2 linked regions of the Myxococcus hansupus genome follow. The main gene of each other region encodes a partner of the protein of the gene in region 2 in a complex. Links are inferred from orthologs where the notes say so. Each region holds a gene or a part of one and is shown on either strand. Other genes may lie near its edges. The genes, in order: carB and carA.

What was found.
Region 1: the proteins of carA (region 2) and carB are in contact, whole or in part, in a solved structure (PDB 1KEE), measured with the Escherichia coli proteins. The link is inferred for Myxococcus hansupus from one-to-one orthologs.

Annotation. Positions count from the first base shown.
Region 1 is NZ_CP012109.1:4,513,704-4,520,637, reverse strand. What follows is about bases 1,257-5,040. They hold carB (carbamoyl-phosphate synthase large subunit), read left to right. Parts: upstream 1,257-1,585; coding sequence 1,586-4,840; downstream 4,841-5,040. Other genes in these bases: A176_RS17125 (methyl-accepting chemotaxis protein), read right to left, coding at 4,918-5,040; A176_RS39345 (hypothetical protein), read right to left, coding at 1,257-1,463. Also shown: A176_RS17145 (pyridoxal phosphate-dependent aminotransferase), read left to right, coding at 1-659; A176_RS39350 (hypothetical protein), read right to left, coding at 667-1,095; more of A176_RS39345, read right to left, coding at 1,092-1,256; more of A176_RS17125, read right to left, coding at 5,041-6,903. UniProt on the Escherichia coli protein: Large subunit of the glutamine-dependent carbamoyl phosphate synthetase (CPSase).
Region 2 is NZ_CP012109.1:4,329,685-4,341,125, forward strand. What follows is about bases 4,027-7,025. They hold carA (glutamine-hydrolyzing carbamoyl-phosphate synthase small subunit), read right to left. Parts: upstream 6,089-7,025; coding sequence 4,964-6,088; downstream 4,027-4,963. Other genes in these bases: pyk (pyruvate kinase), read left to right, coding at 4,027-4,225; A176_RS16390 (DUF7986 domain-containing protein), read right to left, coding at 4,276-4,947; A176_RS16400 (dihydroorotase), read right to left, coding at 6,088-7,025. Outside these bases: A176_RS16380 (hypothetical protein), read right to left, coding at 1-2,534; more of pyk, read left to right, coding at 2,825-4,026; more of A176_RS16400, read right to left, coding at 7,026-7,401; A176_RS16405 (aspartate carbamoyltransferase catalytic subunit), read right to left, coding at 7,398-8,291; lepB (signal peptidase I), read right to left, coding at 8,377-9,633; lepA (translation elongation factor 4), read right to left, coding at 9,637-11,441. UniProt on the Escherichia coli protein: Small subunit of the glutamine-dependent carbamoyl phosphate synthetase (CPSase).

The sequences.
Region 1 (6,934 bases), 180 kb from region 2 along the record:
CGGTGTATTCGCGCGCCGCGCTGGAGGCCATCGCCGAGGTGCTGCGCCCGCACGACTGCCTCATCGTCACCGACGACATCTACGAGAAGCTGCTCTACACCGACGAGCGCCTGGGCATCAGCGACGTGGCGCCGGACCTGGTGCCGCGGCTGGTGGTCGTCAACGGCATGAGCAAGGCGTACTCCATGACGGGCTGGCGCCTGGGCTACATCGCCGGGCCGAAGCCGTTGGTGTCCGCCATGCAGATGGTGCAGGACCAGTCCACCTCCAACGCCTCGTCCATTGGCCAGAAGGCGGCGCTGGCGGCGCTCCAGGGGCCGCCGGACACCATCACCGCGATGGTGAAGGAGTACCGCGAGCGCCGTGACTTCTTCGTTGCGGGGCTGAACGCGCTGGACGGCGTGCGCTGCCGGATGCCCGAGGGCGCCTTCTACGCGTTCGCGGACGTGCGGGGCCTGCTGGGACGCTCCTACAAGGGCAATCCGGTGACCTCCTCGATGCAGCTCTCAGAGATTCTCCTGGACGACTTCCGCGTCGCCGCCGTGCCCGGCGAGCCCTTTGGCGCGGATGGCTACATCCGCATGAGCTTCGTCACCTCGCGCGAGGTGCTGGAGAAGGGCCTCGCCCGGCTGGGAGCGCTGGTCAAGGCCCTGAGCTGACGCGCCGTCAGTCGGTGTACGCGAAGGCGCGGAACTCGTCGCGGTACTGGCGGTACACGAGGACGGCGGGGCGGCCGGAGAGGTTGCCCACCGCCGTCCACACCTCCTTGGGGTTGCGCACGTCCAGCGCCAGCCGCGCGGGGGCCTTGCCGTACTTCTTCTCCATGGCCTCCAGCGGCATCACCTCGATGTCGTAGAGCGTGATGAGGTCCGTGCGCTTCATCCGAAGCTGCTTCACCCACGCGGACACCAGCTCCTCCGGCGTGGCGTAGCGCTCCGCCTCCAGGGCGAACGGGTAGAGCAGCTCGTTGGAGATGGTGCGCACGTCCCCGGTCAGCAGGCTCTGGAAGACGAAGCGAGCGTCCGCCTGGATGTCCCGTTGGATGCGCTCCTCGAGCGACAGCTTGGGCTCCTCGGGGAGCGGCTCGCGCTTCAAGTCGGGGAAATTCGGGGAAGGGTGGGCTTGACGGGGCCCGTCAGGGGCGCCGCGGCCTCGCGCGAGGGCTCCGGAGCCGCTGCGGGCTTCGAGGGCACCTCCGCCTTGGGCGCCGCCGCCTTCTTCGCGGGCACCTCGGTGGGAGGAGCCTCCGCCTTCTTCGCGGGCGCCTCGGCGGGAGGTGACTCCGCTTTCGGTGCGGCGGGCTCGGCCACGGGCGGCGGTGCGGCGGCGGGCGCCTTCACGGCCGGCTCGGTGGGGGCGGGGGCCGCCGCGGGCGGGGCGCCTTCGGGCGCGGGAGCGGCGGCATCCTGGGCGAGGGCAGGGGAAGCGAGCGAGACGAGCAGTGCCAGGGACCAGTGGCGCATGGGACCTCCGTAGGCGGCGGAGCCTACCAGAGGACTGCGCTCAGGCACGGAGGTGCATGCGAGCAAGCAGCCTCAACACAGTCCTCGCATGTGGGGGCGGACGTTGGTATGGGGGCGCCCCGATGCCCAAGCGTACCGATATCCGCAAGGTTCTGGTGATTGGCTCGGGTCCGATTGTCATCGGGCAGGCCGTCGAGTTCGACTACTCCGGTACACAGGCCATCAAGGCTCTCCGGGATGAAGGCGTGGAGGTGGTGCTGCTCAACAGCAACCCCGCCACCGTGATGACGGACCCTGAGTTCGCGCATCGCACCTACATCGAGCCGATTACCGTCGAGGCGGCCGAGCGCATTCTCGCCTCCGAGCGTCCTGATTCGTTGCTCCCCACCATGGGCGGCCAGACGGCGCTCAACCTCGCCAAGGCGCTGGCGGAGCAGGGCATCCTGGACAAGTACGGGGTGCGGCTCATCGGCGCGTCGCTGGAGGCCATCAACAAGGCCGAGGACCGTCAGCTCTTCAAGGCGGCCATGCAGAAGATTGGCGTGGCGCTGCCCAAGAGCGGCTACGCGACGACGCTGGACCAGGCGATGCAACTGGTGGAGGACATCGGCTTCCCCGCCATCATCCGCCCGTCCTTCACGCTGGGCGGCACCGGCGGTGGCATCGCGTACAACCGCGAGGAGTTCGAGACCATCTGCCGCTCTGGCCTGAAGGCCAGCCCCACCTCCACCATCCTGGTGGAGGAGAGCGTGCTGGGCTGGAAGGAGTACGAGCTCGAGGTGGTCCGCGACACGGCGGACAACGTCATCATCGTCTGCTCCATCGAGAACCTGGACCCCATGGGCGTGCACACCGGTGACTCCATCACCGTGGCGCCCGCGCAGACGCTGACGGACCGTGAGTACCAGCGGATGCGGCAGGCCTCGCTGGCCATCATCCGGGAGATTGGCGTCGACACGGGCGGCTCCAACATCCAGTTCGGCATCCATCCGAAGGACGGCCGTATGGTCGTCATCGAGATGAACCCGCGCGTGTCGCGCTCCAGCGCGCTGGCGTCGAAGGCGACGGGCTACCCCATCGCGAAGATCGCCGCGAAGCTGGCGCTGGGCTACACGCTGGACGAGCTGCGCAACGACATCACCCGGGACACGCCGGCCTCCTTCGAGCCGACGCTGGACTACGTGGTGGTGAAGGTGCCGCGCTTCAACTTCGAGAAGTTCCCGCACGCGGACCGCACGCTGACCACGAGCATGCGCTCGGTGGGCGAGGTGATGGCCATTGGCCGCACCTTCCCCGAGGCGTACATGAAGGCGCTGCGCTCCATGGAGCTGGGCCGCGTGGGCCTGGAGTCCCCGGAGCTGCCCACGGAGAAGGAGGAGCGGGAGAAGGTGCTGCGCGAGGCGCTGCGCATCCCCCGCCCGGAGCGCCCCTGGTTCGTGGCGCAGGCCTTCCGCGAGGGCCTGACGGTGGAGGACGTGCACGCGCTGTCCGCCATCGACCCGTGGTTCCTGCGCTACATCCAGATGCTGGTGAACGAGGCGCAGTCGCTGCAGGAGTACGGCCGCCTGGACCAGCTCCCGGACGACGTGCTCCGGCAGGCCAAGGCGCACGGCTTCTCCGACAAGTACCTGGGCAAGCTCCTGGGCTACCCGGAGGAAGAGGTGCGGGCGCACCGGCACTCGCGCAACATCCGCCCCGTCTTCAAGCGGGTGGACACCTGCGCCGCGGAGTTCGAGGCGTACACGCCCTACCTGTACTCCACCTACGAGGAGGAGGACGAGGCGCCCCCCACGGACCGCCAGAAGGTCCTCATCCTGGGCAGCGGCCCCATCCGCATCGGCCAGGGCATCGAGTTCGACTACGCCTGCGTGCACGCGGCCTTCGCGCTGCGCGAGGCCGGGTACGAGACGGTGATGGTCAACTGCAACCCGGAGACGGTGTCCACCGACTACGACACGTCGGACCGCCTCTACTTCGAGCCGCTGACCATCGAGGACGTGCTGGAGGTGTCCCAGCGCGAGAAGCCGGTGGGCGCCATCGTCCAGTTCGGTGGCCAGACGCCGCTGCGCATCTCCGTGCCGCTGGAGAAGGCCGGCCTGCCCATCCTGGGCACGCCGCCGGACGCCATCGACCGCGCGGAGGACCGCGAGCGCTTCTCCAAGCTCATCGAGAAGCTGGGCCTGAAGCAGCCGGAGAACGGCGTCGCGCGCAGCCACGCGGAGGCCTTCAAGGTGGCCGAGCGCATCGGCTACCCCGTGATGGTGCGCCCCTCGTACGTGCTGGGCGGCCGGGCCATGGAGACCGTCTACGACGTGTCCAGCCTGGAGCGGTACATGCGCGAGGCGGTGAGCGCGTCTCCTGAGCACCCGGTGCTCATCGACCGCTTCCTGAAGGAGGCCATCGAGGTGGACCTCGACCTGGTGGCGGACCGCACGGGCGCGGTGATGATTGGCGGCGTGCTGGAGCACATCCAGGAGGCGGGCGTTCACTCCGGTGACGCCGCGGCCACGCTGCCGCCACACTCGCTGTCGCCAGACCTGGTGGAGCGGATGAAGGACCAGGCCATCGCCCTGGCGCGCGAGCTGGGCGTGGTGGGCCTGATGAACGTGCAGTTCGCCATCCAGGGGAAGACCATCTACATCCTGGAAGTGAACCCGCGCGCGAGCCGCACGGTGCCGTTCATCTCCAAGGCGACCGGCGTGGCGATGGCGAAGATCGCCGCCCTCTGCATGGTGGGCAAGACGCTCAAGGAGCTGGGCGCCACGCAGGAGCCCGAGTTCAAGCACGTGGCGGTGAAGGAGAGCGTGTTCCCCTTCGCGCGCTTCGCGGGCGTGGACGTCATCCTCGGGCCGGAGATGAAGTCCACCGGCGAGGTGATGGGCCTGGCGAACGACTACGCGTCCGCCTTCGCCAAGAGCCAGCTCGCCGCGGGCGTGAAGCTGCCCAAGAGCGGCAAGGTGTTCATCTCCGTCAAGGACGACGACAAGCCGGCGGTGGTGGACCTGGCGCGGCGCCTGCGGAACATGGGCTTCACGCTCATCGTCACCGCCGGGACGCACACGTACCTGGCGACGAAGGGCATCGAGGCGCAGGTGGTGCAGAAGGTGAAGGAGGGCCGCCCGAACATCGTCGACAAGATTGTCGACGGTGAAATCGTGCTGGTCATCAACACCACCTTCGGCAAGCAGGAGATCGCCGACAGCTTCTCCATCCGCCGCGAGTCGCTGATGCACTCGGTGCCGTACTACACGACGGTGCAGGCGGCGCGCATGGCGGTGGGCGCGCTGGAGTCGCTCAAGCGCGCGGACCTGGAAGTGAAGCCGCTCCAGGAGTACCTGGGCATCAACGCGGCGCCCGCGGGCATGCCCCGGCGCTGACAGCCCGGTTCTCTCGAAGCCCGCGGCCCCGCTCCTCCTGGGAGTGGGGCCGTTGGCGTTTCAGGGGCCCGCGGGGCTCAGGCCGACAGCGCGCCCGACTCGAGGGCCTTCTGGGCCGAACCGGACATGTCCTCGGCCAGCGTCTGGACGGAGCGCGCCACGTTGCGCGTGGCCTGCACGGCGTTCAGCGTCTTCTGCATCTGCGAGGACATGTCCTGAATGGCCACGGCGATCTGCGCGGTGCCCGCGTTCTGTTGGGACACGGCGGCGGAAATCTGCCGGACGCTGTTGCTGGTGTCGCTGATGATGCCCGTCAGCCGCTGGAGCTGGGTGCCGGAGATTCGCACCGCCTCCAGGCTCACCTTCACCCGGTGCACGCCCTGTTCGCTCGTCTTCGCCGCGTCGCGCATGTCCGCGCTCACGCCCTCGAGCACCTCGCGGATGCGCTGGGTGGCGACGACGGACTGGTCCGCGAGGCTGCGCACCTCGCGTGACACCACCGCGAAGCCCCGGCCATGCTCCCCGCTGCGCGCCGCCTCGATGGCCGCGTTGACGGCCAGCATGTTGGACTGGTCCGCCAGCCCCTTCACCGTGTCCACGATGCCGGCGATCTCCCGCGTCCGCGCGTCGAGCGCGAGGATGCGCTGGGCCATCTCCGTCACCTCCACGCCGATGCCTTCCAGGTTCGTCAGCGTCCGAGCAATGGCCGCGCCACCCTCGCGCCCGGCCTCCTCCGCCTCCACCACGGACTGGGCGAGCACCCGGGCCTTCTCATCCGTCACCGCCGAGCCCTGACGGATTTCTTGCACCGTCTGGTCCAGCTCCTTCAGCGCGAGCGTCTGACGGCTGACGCCCGTGGTCTGCTCCTCGCTGGAGGCCCGCAGGCCCTGCGCCACGCTCACCAGCTCCCCGGCGCCCCGGCCCATGCCTTTCGCCAGGTCCTGCACGTCCTTGCGGCGCGCGTCCAACTGCCTGGCGTGGGACACCAGCGAGCGCGCCACCTGGATGAACCGCCGGGCGACGATGCCCACCAGCGACGCGGTGAGCGCCATGAAGCCCCAGTGGGCGAACGCGCCTTGCACCGGCGCCCAGCCCAGCATCGGCAACATGGCGATGACCAGGCAGACGGTGAGCAGCCCCAGCCCGGCGCTGAAGATGCGCGCGTCGACATTGCCGCGGTACGCGGCGACGAGCACGACGACGACATACGTCAGCAGGCAGGGGATAGAATAGAGCATGGTGAGCTGGAACACCTGGCTCGCGAGCCGCAGGTCCACCAGGACGAGCACGGCCTGGAAGGCCGCGGACAGCGACACGGACCCCACCAGCACCCGGAACCAACGCAGCCGGTTCTCGAGGATGCTCTCCCGGATGAACCAGCCCAGGCCCGGCAGCATGCAGTAGGCCCCTAGGAAGGTGACCTGCGCCACGGACCCTTCCACGTCCCAGGCCAGGGCCAGGACGTTGCTCATGCAGGCCAGCAGCACGCCCGAGCCGCCCGCGAACACCGCGAGCGCCGCCAGCATGCGCCGCTGCCGTCCCTGGAGCGCCATGCCCAGTGCCACCAGCGCGATGATGAACAGCAGCGTTCCCGTGACGAAGGCCGCCAGTCCCTCGCGGACGATGCGCGCCATCACCTGGTGCTGCGCGCCCACGCGGGCGAGCTGACTCACGCCAATCGTCTTCGTGGTGCTCTGGATGCGCAGCAGCACCCGCGTGCCCTGGGCCGAGGCGGGCAGGGGAATCATCTGCGTGAGGATGGACTGCCGCGTCTCATGGCCCTCGGGGTTGATGATTCCGCTGACGTGGACGCGTTTGCCGCCGGCGTAGATTTCGAAGGCGTTGGAGACGGAGCCCAGCAGCAGCGCCAGGTCGCCCCAGTCCGCATTGGGGATGGGGATGCTCAACCACAGCATGGTGTGGTCGCCTCGGCCTGGAGGCACCTGGAGCGCCGGCACGGACTGCCAGCCCTCGGCGCCGTTCTCCTGGGCCCAGAGCGGCACGCCGTCGGGCCCCAGGGGTGAATCACCCCAGCGGTAGCGCCAACCCTCCCGCAGCTCCATGTCCCCCTCATGGGAAAGGGCCTGGACTTCA
Region 2 (11,441 bases):
GCGAGCACCGGGCCGTGCTGCTCCTGGAAGGCGCGCTCGCGATGCTCGGGCGAGAGCGCCTTGAACTGGTGGCCGATGCCGAGGATGTCCAGGCCCCGGAACACGTGGCTCAGCGTGGCCCAGGTGGCGGCGTCAATCGTCCCGTCCGTCTTGTCCGCGGGACGGGTCAGGGTCAGCCGCAGTTGGAGCTCGCCCGAGAACTCCTCGATGCCCTCCTCGCTGAACGGCAGGAACGTCACCGCCCCCGAAGGCGCCACCCGGTGGGGGAAGTCGGTGCCTTCGTACGCGGCGGCGATACGGTCCAGCGCGTCGAAGCCCTTGCGCAGCTCCTGCCCCTTGAGCGTGTCCGCCGCGTACAGCAGGTGCTCGGACAGGCACTCACGCCAGCGGAGGACCTTCGCGTCCGTGAAGCGGCTCATCATCAGCGGGACGAAGAGGCACTCCTGGACGTCCACCAGCGCCTGCTCGATGACGAAGTGCCGGAGGATTTCGAAGTACTGGATGGTGAGCGCGTGGCAGTGGTTGTGGTTGGCCACCACCTCCGTCTGCACCGACAGCGACTCGCCCTGTCGCGCGCTGGTGACGACGGTGGCCCGCTGGCTCCGGACCGCGGAGGTGGCCTGCATGGTGGCGTCCCGCAGCCGGTTGTGCAGGCTGGACGTCATGTCCCGGGTGTTGTCCTGCCACGCCGAGGACGAGGCCGACCCGCCCGAGATGCTGAAGCCCGTGGAGAGTCCCAGGGCCACGCCGTTCTTGCTGCCACTGCCCGCCAGTCCCAGTCCAAAGGCCGAGCCGCGCGTCTTGGCGGAGCTGCCTCCCTTCATGGACTCCTGGACGGTGCCCATGAGGATTTCGTCGATGTCCCGGTCCCTGGAGAGGGTGTGCTGCAGCGACTCCTCCACCACCGTGGCGTCCTCGCGCGACGCGCCCTCGTCCCGGTTCCAGTCGTGGATGACCAGTTGCTTCTTCTGCCCCGGCGCCAGCGGCAGGGAGTACAGCAGGTCTCCCATCGAGTACCCGTCCGCCTTGAAGGTCTGCTTGAAGTGCAGCACGTGGCCATGGGCCAGCGAGACGGCCTGGTAGATTTCGAAGTCCGTGGCCTCGTCGTCCCAGCGCAGGGGGTTCTTGCTCCCCAGCGTCTGACGCAGGGTGCGGTGCAGGTGCCTGGCGTAGCCCTCCAAGTCGGACGTGTCGCCGCTCCACTCCTCGGGCGAGGCCTCGCCCACGGGAACGAGCGTGCCGCGCGGATCGGTGGTGCGGACGATGGCGTATTGGCTGAACTCCTCCAGCGTCCGGTTGGGGACGGTGAAGTTCACGCAGGCGCCGCCAATGTCCTGCGAGTAGCTGGACTCACTGGCGACGAGCTCGTCCGTCCCCGGCAGCCGGGGCGTCGGGTCATGGCAGGCGCAGTCGTCCTCCTCCGCGCCAGTCCCCTGCCCGGGGCTCCCTGTCTCGGACACCAGCAAGGTGAAGGCGGGGAAGAAACCACCCGCGTCGAGCGGGATGGAGATGGGCTGCGCGGGACGCGAGGAGACGACCGCGTGGGCGCCGACAAATACCTCGTTGGGCACCACCACGGAGAAGTTGCCGCTGCTGTGGGTGGAGACCGAGGCCAGGGGGACCGCCACCGGCTCCGCGGCCGTCCCGTCATCGCGCAGGCCATAGAAGAGCACCTGCTGCCGCTTCATCGCCTTGCCCGACGGGTCCACCAGACGTCCCTTGAGGATGCGGGTGGCCACGGGCGCGCTCGCTCCGGGCGAGAGGACACGCGGAGAGAAAGGCTCCACCTTGATGAACACCTGGGCCACCCGGAGCGCCTGGCTCAGCGTGAGGTGCGTCGGCTCGAGGAGCCGTGTGGGCAACCCGTTGGGCGTGCGCACGACGAACGTGAGCGGGCTGTTGGCGAAGCGGCCAGCGTCCACCAGGTTCACCTGGAAGTTCCCATCCGGCCCCAGCAGAACCTCCTGGTGGATGGGCGTGGACTGCCCATCCCCGTCGATGGTGTCCGGGCAGGAGATCGCCAGCACGAAGCCCGCGACGGAGCCCTCCAAACTGGCCACCGTGCCTCGGAGTGGGACGAACTTCACCGGCTCCAAGGCCTGCGCGTCCGCCCGGCTCTGGCTGGTGGTCGTCGACGCGGACGTCGAGGTGCTGGCCCCTTCCCGCGACGCCTCCGTGGACACGAGCACCGCGGAGGACCGGCTCGCGGAGGACTGCTGCGACGCTTCGGCCTTCTTGAGGACGACGCGGTCGGGCACCGCGATGCCGAGCCGCCGGTCCTCCTCCGCGGGCTTGCTCTCCGCCAGCAACAACGCGTCCAGCCCGGCCTTGCTGTCGAACGCGCGCGTCGCGACGAGCTCCCCCTCGCGGAGGACGAAGACCGAGATGGGGAAAGGGAGCTTGGAAGAGGTGATCTTCTGGAAGAAGAACGCGCCCTCGGGGCTCGTGAACTCAGCGGTGAAGAGGGGCGCACCCACGACCTGCCCCAACAGCACCTTGTAGGACGCGGGAATACCTGCGTCCGACCCAATCAACTGTCCGTGAAGTCTCATAGCACGGGCAGAATGATGAAAAATTTACAAATTGCCCATCTTGATTCCGTGCGGGCAGCACTTTTCTTGGCGTGTCGCGTTCGGCCGTGCGGCGAGCGCTGGACGCAAGAAAGCCCGGCCCCCCTCCCAGGATGCCGGGCTTTCTCTCTCAGCCTACGAGAGCGCAAAGGCTCCGCGTGGCCCGAAGCCGGGCCCTGCGTAGAGCGAAGAGTTAGTCCCGTGGGCGCGAAGCTGTCAAGCCGGGCACCCCGCCGCCTAGGATGCGCGGCCCTATGCGCAAGGCGAAAATCATCTGCACCCTGGGCCCCGCTTCGGACACGCCCGAGGTCATCGAGGGGCTCATCCGCGCGGGCATGAACATGGCGCGGCTGAACTTCTCGCACGGCACGCACGAGGAGCACCGCCGCCGGGTGGAAACCATCCGCAAGGTGGCGAAGCGCCTGGGCACACCGGTGGCCATCCTCCAGGACATCCAGGGGCCCAAAATCCGCCTGGGCAAGTTCGAGGGCGGCCAGCTCCTGGTGAAGCCCGGGCAGCTCGTCACGGTGACGACGCGGAACGTCGTGGGGACGGAGGCGATCATCCCCACCCCCATCAAGACGCTGGTGAAGGACGTGGCGAAGGGCCACGAAATCCTCCTGGACGACGGCCGGGTGCGGCTGCGCGTCTTGCGCGTGCACGGGCCGGACGTGTCCTGCCGCGTGGAGGTGGGGGGCATCCTGAAGAACCACAAGGGCCTCAACCTGCCCGGCTCGCCCATGTCGGTGCCGACCATCACGCGCAAGGACGCGGCGGACCTGGCCTTTGGCCAGGAGGTGGGCGTGGACTACGTGGCGCTGTCCTTCGTCCGCACGCCGGAGGACATCAAGAAGGCGCGGGCGCACGTGGCGAAGCTGAAGACGCCGCTCATCGCGAAGATTGAGAAGCCGCAGGCCGTGGACCGCGTGGAGGAGATCGCCGCCGTCGCCGACGGCATCATGGTGGCGCGCGGCGACCTGGGCGTGGAGATGCCCCTGGAGCGGCTGCCCGCCATCCAGAAGCACATGGTGAACGCGGTGAATGCCCAGGGCGGGCTCGTCATCGTCGCCACGGAGATGCTGGAGAGCATGGTGAACAACGCCCGGCCCACCCGCGCCGAGGTCAGCGACGTGGCCAACGCCATCCTCGACGGCGCGGACGCCGTCATGCTGTCGGGCGAGACGGCCGCGGGCAAGTACCCCATCGAGGCGGCGTCCACCATGGCGTGCATCGTGGAGGAGACGGAGCGCGGCGTGGTGAAGCACCCGCACCCCTCCCCCTTCGAGCGCTCCGAGGACCTGGGCACCGGCGTGGCCGCGGCGGCCGTGGCGGCGGCCACGCAGTTGGGCATTGGCACCATCGTCGCGTACACGGAGGGCGGCCACACCGCGCGCCTCATCTCCGAGTTCCGCCCCCGCGCCCGCATCGTCGCCCTCACCCCGAGCGAGTCCACGGTGAACCGCATGGCGCTCTACTGGGGCGTGACGGGCATGCAGGTGGCGCGCGTGTCCACCACGGACGCCATGCTCAAGCAGGTCCGCGAGCTGTGCCGGCAGGAGAAGATCTGCAAGCCGGGCACGCCCGTGGTGGTGGTGGCCGGCGTGCCGCTCAACGTGCCGGGCAACACCAACCTGATGAGCATCCACCGCGTCTGAGCGAGCCCGCGTGGCCCCCGGAAGAAGTCACCGGGGGCCCGCCGCGGTACTCAGCCGCCGAGCACCTTCTGCTCGAAGTCGTAGAGCTTCTCGACGGGGAGCTGGCGGTAGCGCTCCACGTTGAGCGAGCGGCGGGCGCACTCCCACACCAGCTCGTTGGGCGTGCGGTCCGGCTCCTTCTTCTTGCGGCGCTTCACCTCCGCCTTGATGGCCTTCACGGCCACGCGGGGGTGGTAGCAGAACGCCGCGGAGAACAGCAGGTGCCCGCCGAACGGGATGAGCCGCGCCTCGATGATGTCACCCGTCTCCAGGCCCGCGACGTGGCGGCGCTCCGTCACGTCGAAGTCCTTGCCGGAGTAGAGCTCGCGCAGGCGGACCTCGCCCTTGCCAATCTTCCGGACCTCGAAGAGGCCGTGGACCGTCTCGGTGAAGCAGCGGATCGCGTTGGCCTCCTCGGGCGGCGAGCCGGCCATGCGCTGCTCGTAGAACTCCGTGGCCGGCGTCTTGCCCGTCAGCGGCGAGACGCGGTCATAGAGGTAGTAGTCCAGGAAGGACGCCATCCGCAGCTCGAAGAGCTTGTCGTCCTCGAAGACCTCGCCCGTCAGGCGGAAGTACTCCGCCTTGGCTTGGAGGAGGTCCTCCTTGCGCGACTCGACGCTGCCAAAGGCGATGAGCTGGTCCAGATACGGCTGATAGGAGAGCGGTGACAGCGACGAGGTCATAGTCGGTGGCGCCATCCTACCCCGCCATCAGCTTCGCGAACCGGCCGAAGAGATAGCGTGCGTCGTGGGGGCCCGGCGAGGCCTCGGGGTGGTACTGAACACTGAAGGCCCGGGCGTCCGGAACCGCCAGCCCCTCCACCGTGCCATCATTGAGGTTGATGTGCGTCACGACGGCCAGGCCCTTGAGGCTGGCGTCATCCACCGCGAAGCCGTGGTTCTGCGCGGTGATCTCCACCTTGCCCGTGGTGAGGTCCTTGACGGGCTGATTTCCGCCCCGGTGGCCAAACTTCATCTTGTACGTCCGGCCGCCCAGGGCCAGCGCCATGATCTGGTGCCCCAGGCAGATGCCGAACACCGGCACCTTGCCCAGGAGCGCCGCCACCGTGCGGTCCGCGCCCTTCACCGCCGCCGGGTCACCGGGGCCGTTGGCCAGGAAGACGCCGTGCGGCTTGCGCGCCAGCACCTCTTCCGCCGTGGTGGTGGCCGGAACCACCGTCACGCGGCAGCCCACGTCCACCAGGAAGTGGAGCATCGACTTCTTCAGGCCGTAGTCATAGGCCACCACGTCGAAGCGAGGCTCGACGGGCGCCTGCACCTCGCCCACGCCCGTGAAGACGTCCGGTGAGGGCTGGGTGAAGGTGTAGGCCTCCTTCGTGGACACGCCCGTGGCCAGGTCCAGGCCCTCCATGCCACGCGCCGTGCGGGCGCGCTCCACCAGCGCCGTGGGGGAGAGCCCCTCGCTGGAGATGACGCCCATCTGCGCGCCGTGCTCGCGCAGGTGACGCACCAGCCGCCGGGTGTCGATGCCCTCGATGCCGGCCACGCCGCTGCGCTTGAGGTACGCGTCCAGCGACTCCTTCGCGCGCCAGTTGGACGGCTGCTCGCTGAGGGCCCGCACCACCATGCCCACCGCGTGCACCCGGGAACCCTCTTCGTCCTCGGGATTGGCGCCGACGTTGCCCATCTCCGGGTACGACATGGTGACAATCTGTCCCACGTACGAGGGGTCCGTGAGGACCTCCTGGTAGCCGTACAGGGACGTGTTGAACACGACCTCACCCACCGTTTCGCCGACCGCGCCAAAGGCACGGCCCTCGAAGAGGGTGCCATCCGCCAGGGCGAGCACTGCCCGCTTCGTCATCACCGCGACTCCTTGCTCTGGCCGACCTGGCCCTTGTCGAACACCTTGAGGCCCGAAACCCACGTCTGGATAACGCGCCCCTTCTGCTTGCGGCCATGGAACGGCGTATTCCGGCTGCGGGAGAGGAACTGGTGGGCATCCACCGTCCACTCCACGTCCGGGTCCACCACCGTGACGTCCGCTGGCGCCCCAGGCGCCAGGTGACCGCCCGGCAGGCCGAACGCCTTCGCGGGCCCGTGCGTCAGCAGCTCCACCGCGCGGTTCGCGGTGAGCACGCCGGCGTGCACCAGCTCCAACGTCAGCCCCAGCGCCGTCTCCAACCCCACGATGCCGTTGATGCCCTTCTCGAACTCCACCAGCTTGTCGAGCACCCCGTGCGGCGCGTGGTCCGTGGCGATGGCGTCCACCGTGCCATCCACCAGCGCTTCCCGCAGGGCCAGCACGTCGCTGTCGGCGCGCAGCGGCGGCGCCATCTTCGCGTGGGTGTCGTAGTCGCCCACCGCGCGGTCATCGAGGATGAAGTGGTGCGGCGCCACCTCGCAGGTGACGCGCAGGCCGCGTTGCTTGGCCTCCCGGATGAGCCGCACGCTGCCCTCGCAGGACACGTGGGCCACGTGCAGGCGGCCCTTCGTCTCCTCCAGGAGCACCAGGTCGCGCGCCACCATGGCCACCTCGGCGGAGGCCGGGATGCCGCGCAGGCCCAGCCGCGTGGACACGGCGCCCTCGTGCATGGCGCCGCCCGCGGACAGCGTCAGGTCCTCCTCGTGGACCATGACGGGCACGTCGAACATGGTGGCGTACTGGAGCGTGCGCCGCATCAGCGACGCGTTCATCACCGGGCGGCCGTCGTCGGTGATGGCCACGCAGCCGGCGGACACCAGCTCGCCCATCTCCGCCAGCTCCTCGCCCTTGAGGCCCTTGGTGATGGCCCCCGCGGGGTAGACGTGGCACAGCGCCGCGGCGCGGGCGCGGTTGAGCACCAGCTCCGTCACCATGGCGTTGTCGTTGACCACCTTGGTGTTGGGCATGGCCACCACCGCGGTGAAGCCGCCCGCCACCGCCGCGCGGCAACCGGTAAGGACCGTCTCCTTCCCCTCCTCGCCCGGCTCGCGCAGGTGGACGTGCAGGTCGATGAAGCCCGGCAGCACCCACTTGCCGGCCGCGTCCACCACCTCGGCGCTGGAGGGCACCGGCAGCAGCGCCTCCGACACCTCCACCACCTTGCCGTCACGCACCAGCACGTCGCGGACGCCGTCCACGCCGTTGCGAGGGTCGATGACGCGGCCCCGTCTGAAGAGCACCGTGGAGCTCATGCCGCACACACCTCCAGGATGGCCCGCCGCACGGCGACGCCGTTGGACACCTGCTCCAGGATGACGCTGCGGGGCCCGTCCGCCACCGCCGGCGCCAGCTCCACGCCCCGGTTGATGGGCCCGGGGTGCATCACCACCGCGTCCGCCTTCATCCGCTCCTCGCGGGCGGCGTTGAGGCCGAACAGCCGTGCATATTCACGCGTGGAGGGCACGAAGGACTGCTCCTGCCGCTCCAACTGGATGCGCAGGCACATCACCGCGTCCGCCTGAGGCAGCGCCGCGTCCAGGTTGTGCGTCACCTCCGCGCCCATGTCCTCCAGGCCTGGAGGAATCAGCGTGGGCGGCCCACACAGCACCACCCGCGCGCCCAGCGCCCTGAGGCACAGCAGGTTGGAGCGGGCCACGCGGCTGTGGCGCACATCGCCCACGATGAGCACCGTGCGCCCGTCCAGCGCGCCCCAGCGCTGCCGCAGCGTGAAGGCGTCCAGCAGCGCCTGGGAAGGATGCTCATGGGTGCCGTCGCCCGCGTTGATGACGGCGCACTTCACGTGCTTCGCCACCAGGTGCGGGGCCCCCGACGAGCGGTGCCTCATCACGATGGCTGCGGGGCCCGTCGCCTCGATGTTCCGGGCGGTGTCGAGCAGCGTCTCCCCCTTGGACACGGAGGAGCCGGTATGGGTCCAGTTCAGTACACTGGCCCCCAGCCCCTTCGCCGCCATGTGGAACGACGTGCGGGTGCGGGTGGAGTCCTCGAAGAAGAGGTTCGCCACCACTTTGCCACGCAGCACGTGGGTGGTGTCCGCTCCGCCAGGGAGGTGCGCCTTCGCCCGGTCGAGCAGTGACTCCAGCTCGTCCCGGCGCCAGCCTTCGATTCCAAGCAGGTGTCTCATGGCCGGGGGCGCCGCGTACCCCGGTGCGTGCGGCACGTCAAGCGTCGTGCGCGGCGTGCCGGCTCGCCTGCTTCGCGGGAGTGCTTCAACGGACCGGTTCGAAGAACCTGTCCACGCGCAGGCCCGTGCCACCGAACAGGTTGTGCAGCAGGCCGTGGTAGCCCAGCGACAGCCACACCACCATCGCCTTGCCCTTGATGTGCCCGTACGGGACGTACTCCGCCTTGCCGTAGCCCGTGACGCCCAGGCCGTGGCGGCTGTCCGCGCTGTTGTCGCGATTGTCACCCACGGCGAACACGTGCCCCGGGGGGACCTCGTAGGGGCCCTCGCGGCGCGGCATGCGTGACAGCGTCTGCAGCGCGGCGTGCGTCACGCCCGACAGGTCCTCCTCGAAGAGGGCCTCCTGCTGGTCGTACCAACGCCCGTCCTCCGTGATGTTGTGGACCGTGAAGTCGCCGGAGACGAGCTGCCGCGCCTGCGGCTGGCCGTTGATGTGGACCACGCCGTTGATGAACTCCACGACGTCGCCGGGCACGCCCACCACGCGCTTGATGTAGTCCACCGACTCGTTCACCGGGTTGTTGAAGACGATGACGTCTCCACGCTCCGGTGGCCGGACGATGACGAAGGGCACCACGTTGAGGAACGGCAGGCGCACGCCGTAGATGAACTTGTTGACGAAGACCTGATCGCCAATCTCCAGCGTGGGCAGCATGGAGCCCGAGGGAATCCGGTACGGCTCCACGATGAAGGTGCGGATGACCAGCGCGACGAGCAGCGCCTTGCCGAACCCGCCCAGGAAGTCCGCCGCGCTCTGCTTCCGGAACGCGCCCAGGTGCTGCGCCGTGAGGCCGTCCAGGGCCTTCACCTCGGTGCGCAGCCGCTCCGCGTCGCCTTCCGCCGAGGCCTGCTCCACGCGCAGCGCCTGCTCCGCGATGCGCTCCTGGACCTCGCCCGGCACCTTCCCGTGCACGCCCGGCTTGCCGAGGATGCGCTCGTTCTCCGCGAGCAGCTCCGCCGCTTCGTGCCGCACGCCGCGCAGCGCCTTCTCCCTGGGGGAGACGTTGCGCCACACCAGCAGGCCCACGAAGTAGAGGACCATCAGCAGGCCCAGGCCCTTCATCACCGGCTGGGCCCACGCCGCGGAGGCGCGCGAGTACTCGATGAGCACCGTGTAGGGCACGTACAGCAGGCCGATGATGCACAGCGGGGCCCAGAGACTGGTGAGCCGCTCGCGCCACACCAGGGCGCGGTGGGCGCGGAGCATCTCCGGGGTGCGGCGGGCCGCCATGGCCTCGGACAGCTTCGCGGGAGGCGTGGCGGAGGGCATGGCGGCGTTCATGGGCTACTGCTCCGACTTGAGGACCGCGAGGAAGGCTTCCTGCGGAATCTCCACCGTTCCGACCTGCTTCATGCGCTTCTTGCCCTCCTTCTGCTTCTCCAGGAGCTTGCGCTTGCGGCTGATGTCACCACCGTAGCACTTGGCGAGCACGTTCTTGCGCATGGCGGAGATGGTCTCACGCGAGATGATCTTCGCGCCGATCGCCGCCTGGATGGCCACCTCGTACATCTGCTTCGGGATGACCTCCTTCAGCTTCTGGCACACCTCGCGGCCGCGCAGGTACGCGCGCTCGCGGTGCACGATGACGCTCAGCGCGTCCACCGGGTCCCCGTTGATGAGGATGTCCAGACGGGCCAGGTCCGACTCGATGTAGCCGGCCAGCTCGTAGTCGAGGCTGGCGTAGCCGCGCGACACGCTCTTGAGCTTGTCGAAGAAGTCGAAGACGACCTCGGCCAGCGGCATCTCGTACGTCACCTGCACGCGCTGGCCACTGCTGCCCAGGTACTTCATGTCCTTCTGGACGCCGCGGCGCTCCTGGCACAGCTTGAGGATGGCGCCCAGGTGGTCGTTGGGGACGTGGATGTGGCAGGTGAGGATGGGCTCCTCGAACTTCTCGATGTGCTGCACCGGCGGCAGCTTGGCCGGGTTGTCCACCAGCAGCGTCTCTCCCTTGCTGGTGGTGATGCGGTACACCACGCTGGGCGCGGTGGTGATGAGGTTCAGGTTGTACTCGCGCTCCAGGCGCTCCTGAACGATCTCCATGTGCAGCAGGCCCAGGTAGCCGCAGCGGAAGCCGAAGCCCAGCGCCGTGGACGACTCCGGCTCGTAGGTGAACGCCGAGTCGTTGAGCACCAGCTTCGCCAGCGCGTCGCGCAGGTTCTCGTAGTCCGCGGAGTCCACCGGGAAGATGCCGGAGAACACCATCGGCTTGACTTCCTTGAAGCCCGGGAAGGGCTCGGCCGTGGGACGCGCCTCCTCGGTGACGGTGTCACCGACCTTGGCGTCCTGCAGCTCCTTCACGTTGGCCACGAGCACGCCCACCTCGCCGGCGATGAGCTGCTGCACCGGGCGGGAGAACGGGCTGAACACGCCCAGCTCCTGGACCTCGAAGACCTTGTTGTTGCTGAACAGCTTGATCTTCTGCCGCAGCTTGAGCGTGCCTTCCAGCACGCGCACCAGCGTCACCACGCCCCGGTAGTTGTCGTACCAGGAGTCGAAGATGAGGGCCTTGAGCGGCGCGTCCGCCGAGCCGCTCGGAGGCGGCACGTTCTTGACGACGGACTCCAGAATCTCGTGGATGCCGATGCCCTCCTTGGCGGAGCACGGCACGGCGACCGACGCATCGATGCCGATGACGTCTTCAATCTCCGACCGGGTGCGCTCCACGTCCGCGCTCGGCAGGTCGATCTTGTTGATGACCGGGATGATTTCCAGGTTGTGGTCCAGCGCCATGTAGACGTTGGAGAGCGTCTGGGCCTCCACGCCCTGCGACGCATCCACCACCAGGAGCGACCCTTCACACGCGGCCAGGCTGCGGCTGACCTCGTAGGCGAAGTCGACGTGTCCCGGCGTGTCGATGAGGTTGAGGACGTACTGGTTGCCGTCCTTCGCGGTGTAGTTCATCCGCACGGACTGGGCTTTGATGGTGATGCCCCGTTCGCGCTCGATGTCCATGTTGTCGAGGAACTGGGCTTGCGCCTCACGCTTGGTCAGCGTCCCCGTCTTGTCGAGGAGACGATCCGCCAGCGTCGACTTTCCATGGTCGATATGGGCGATGATGCAGAAGTTGCGAATGTGCGCGTTTTCAG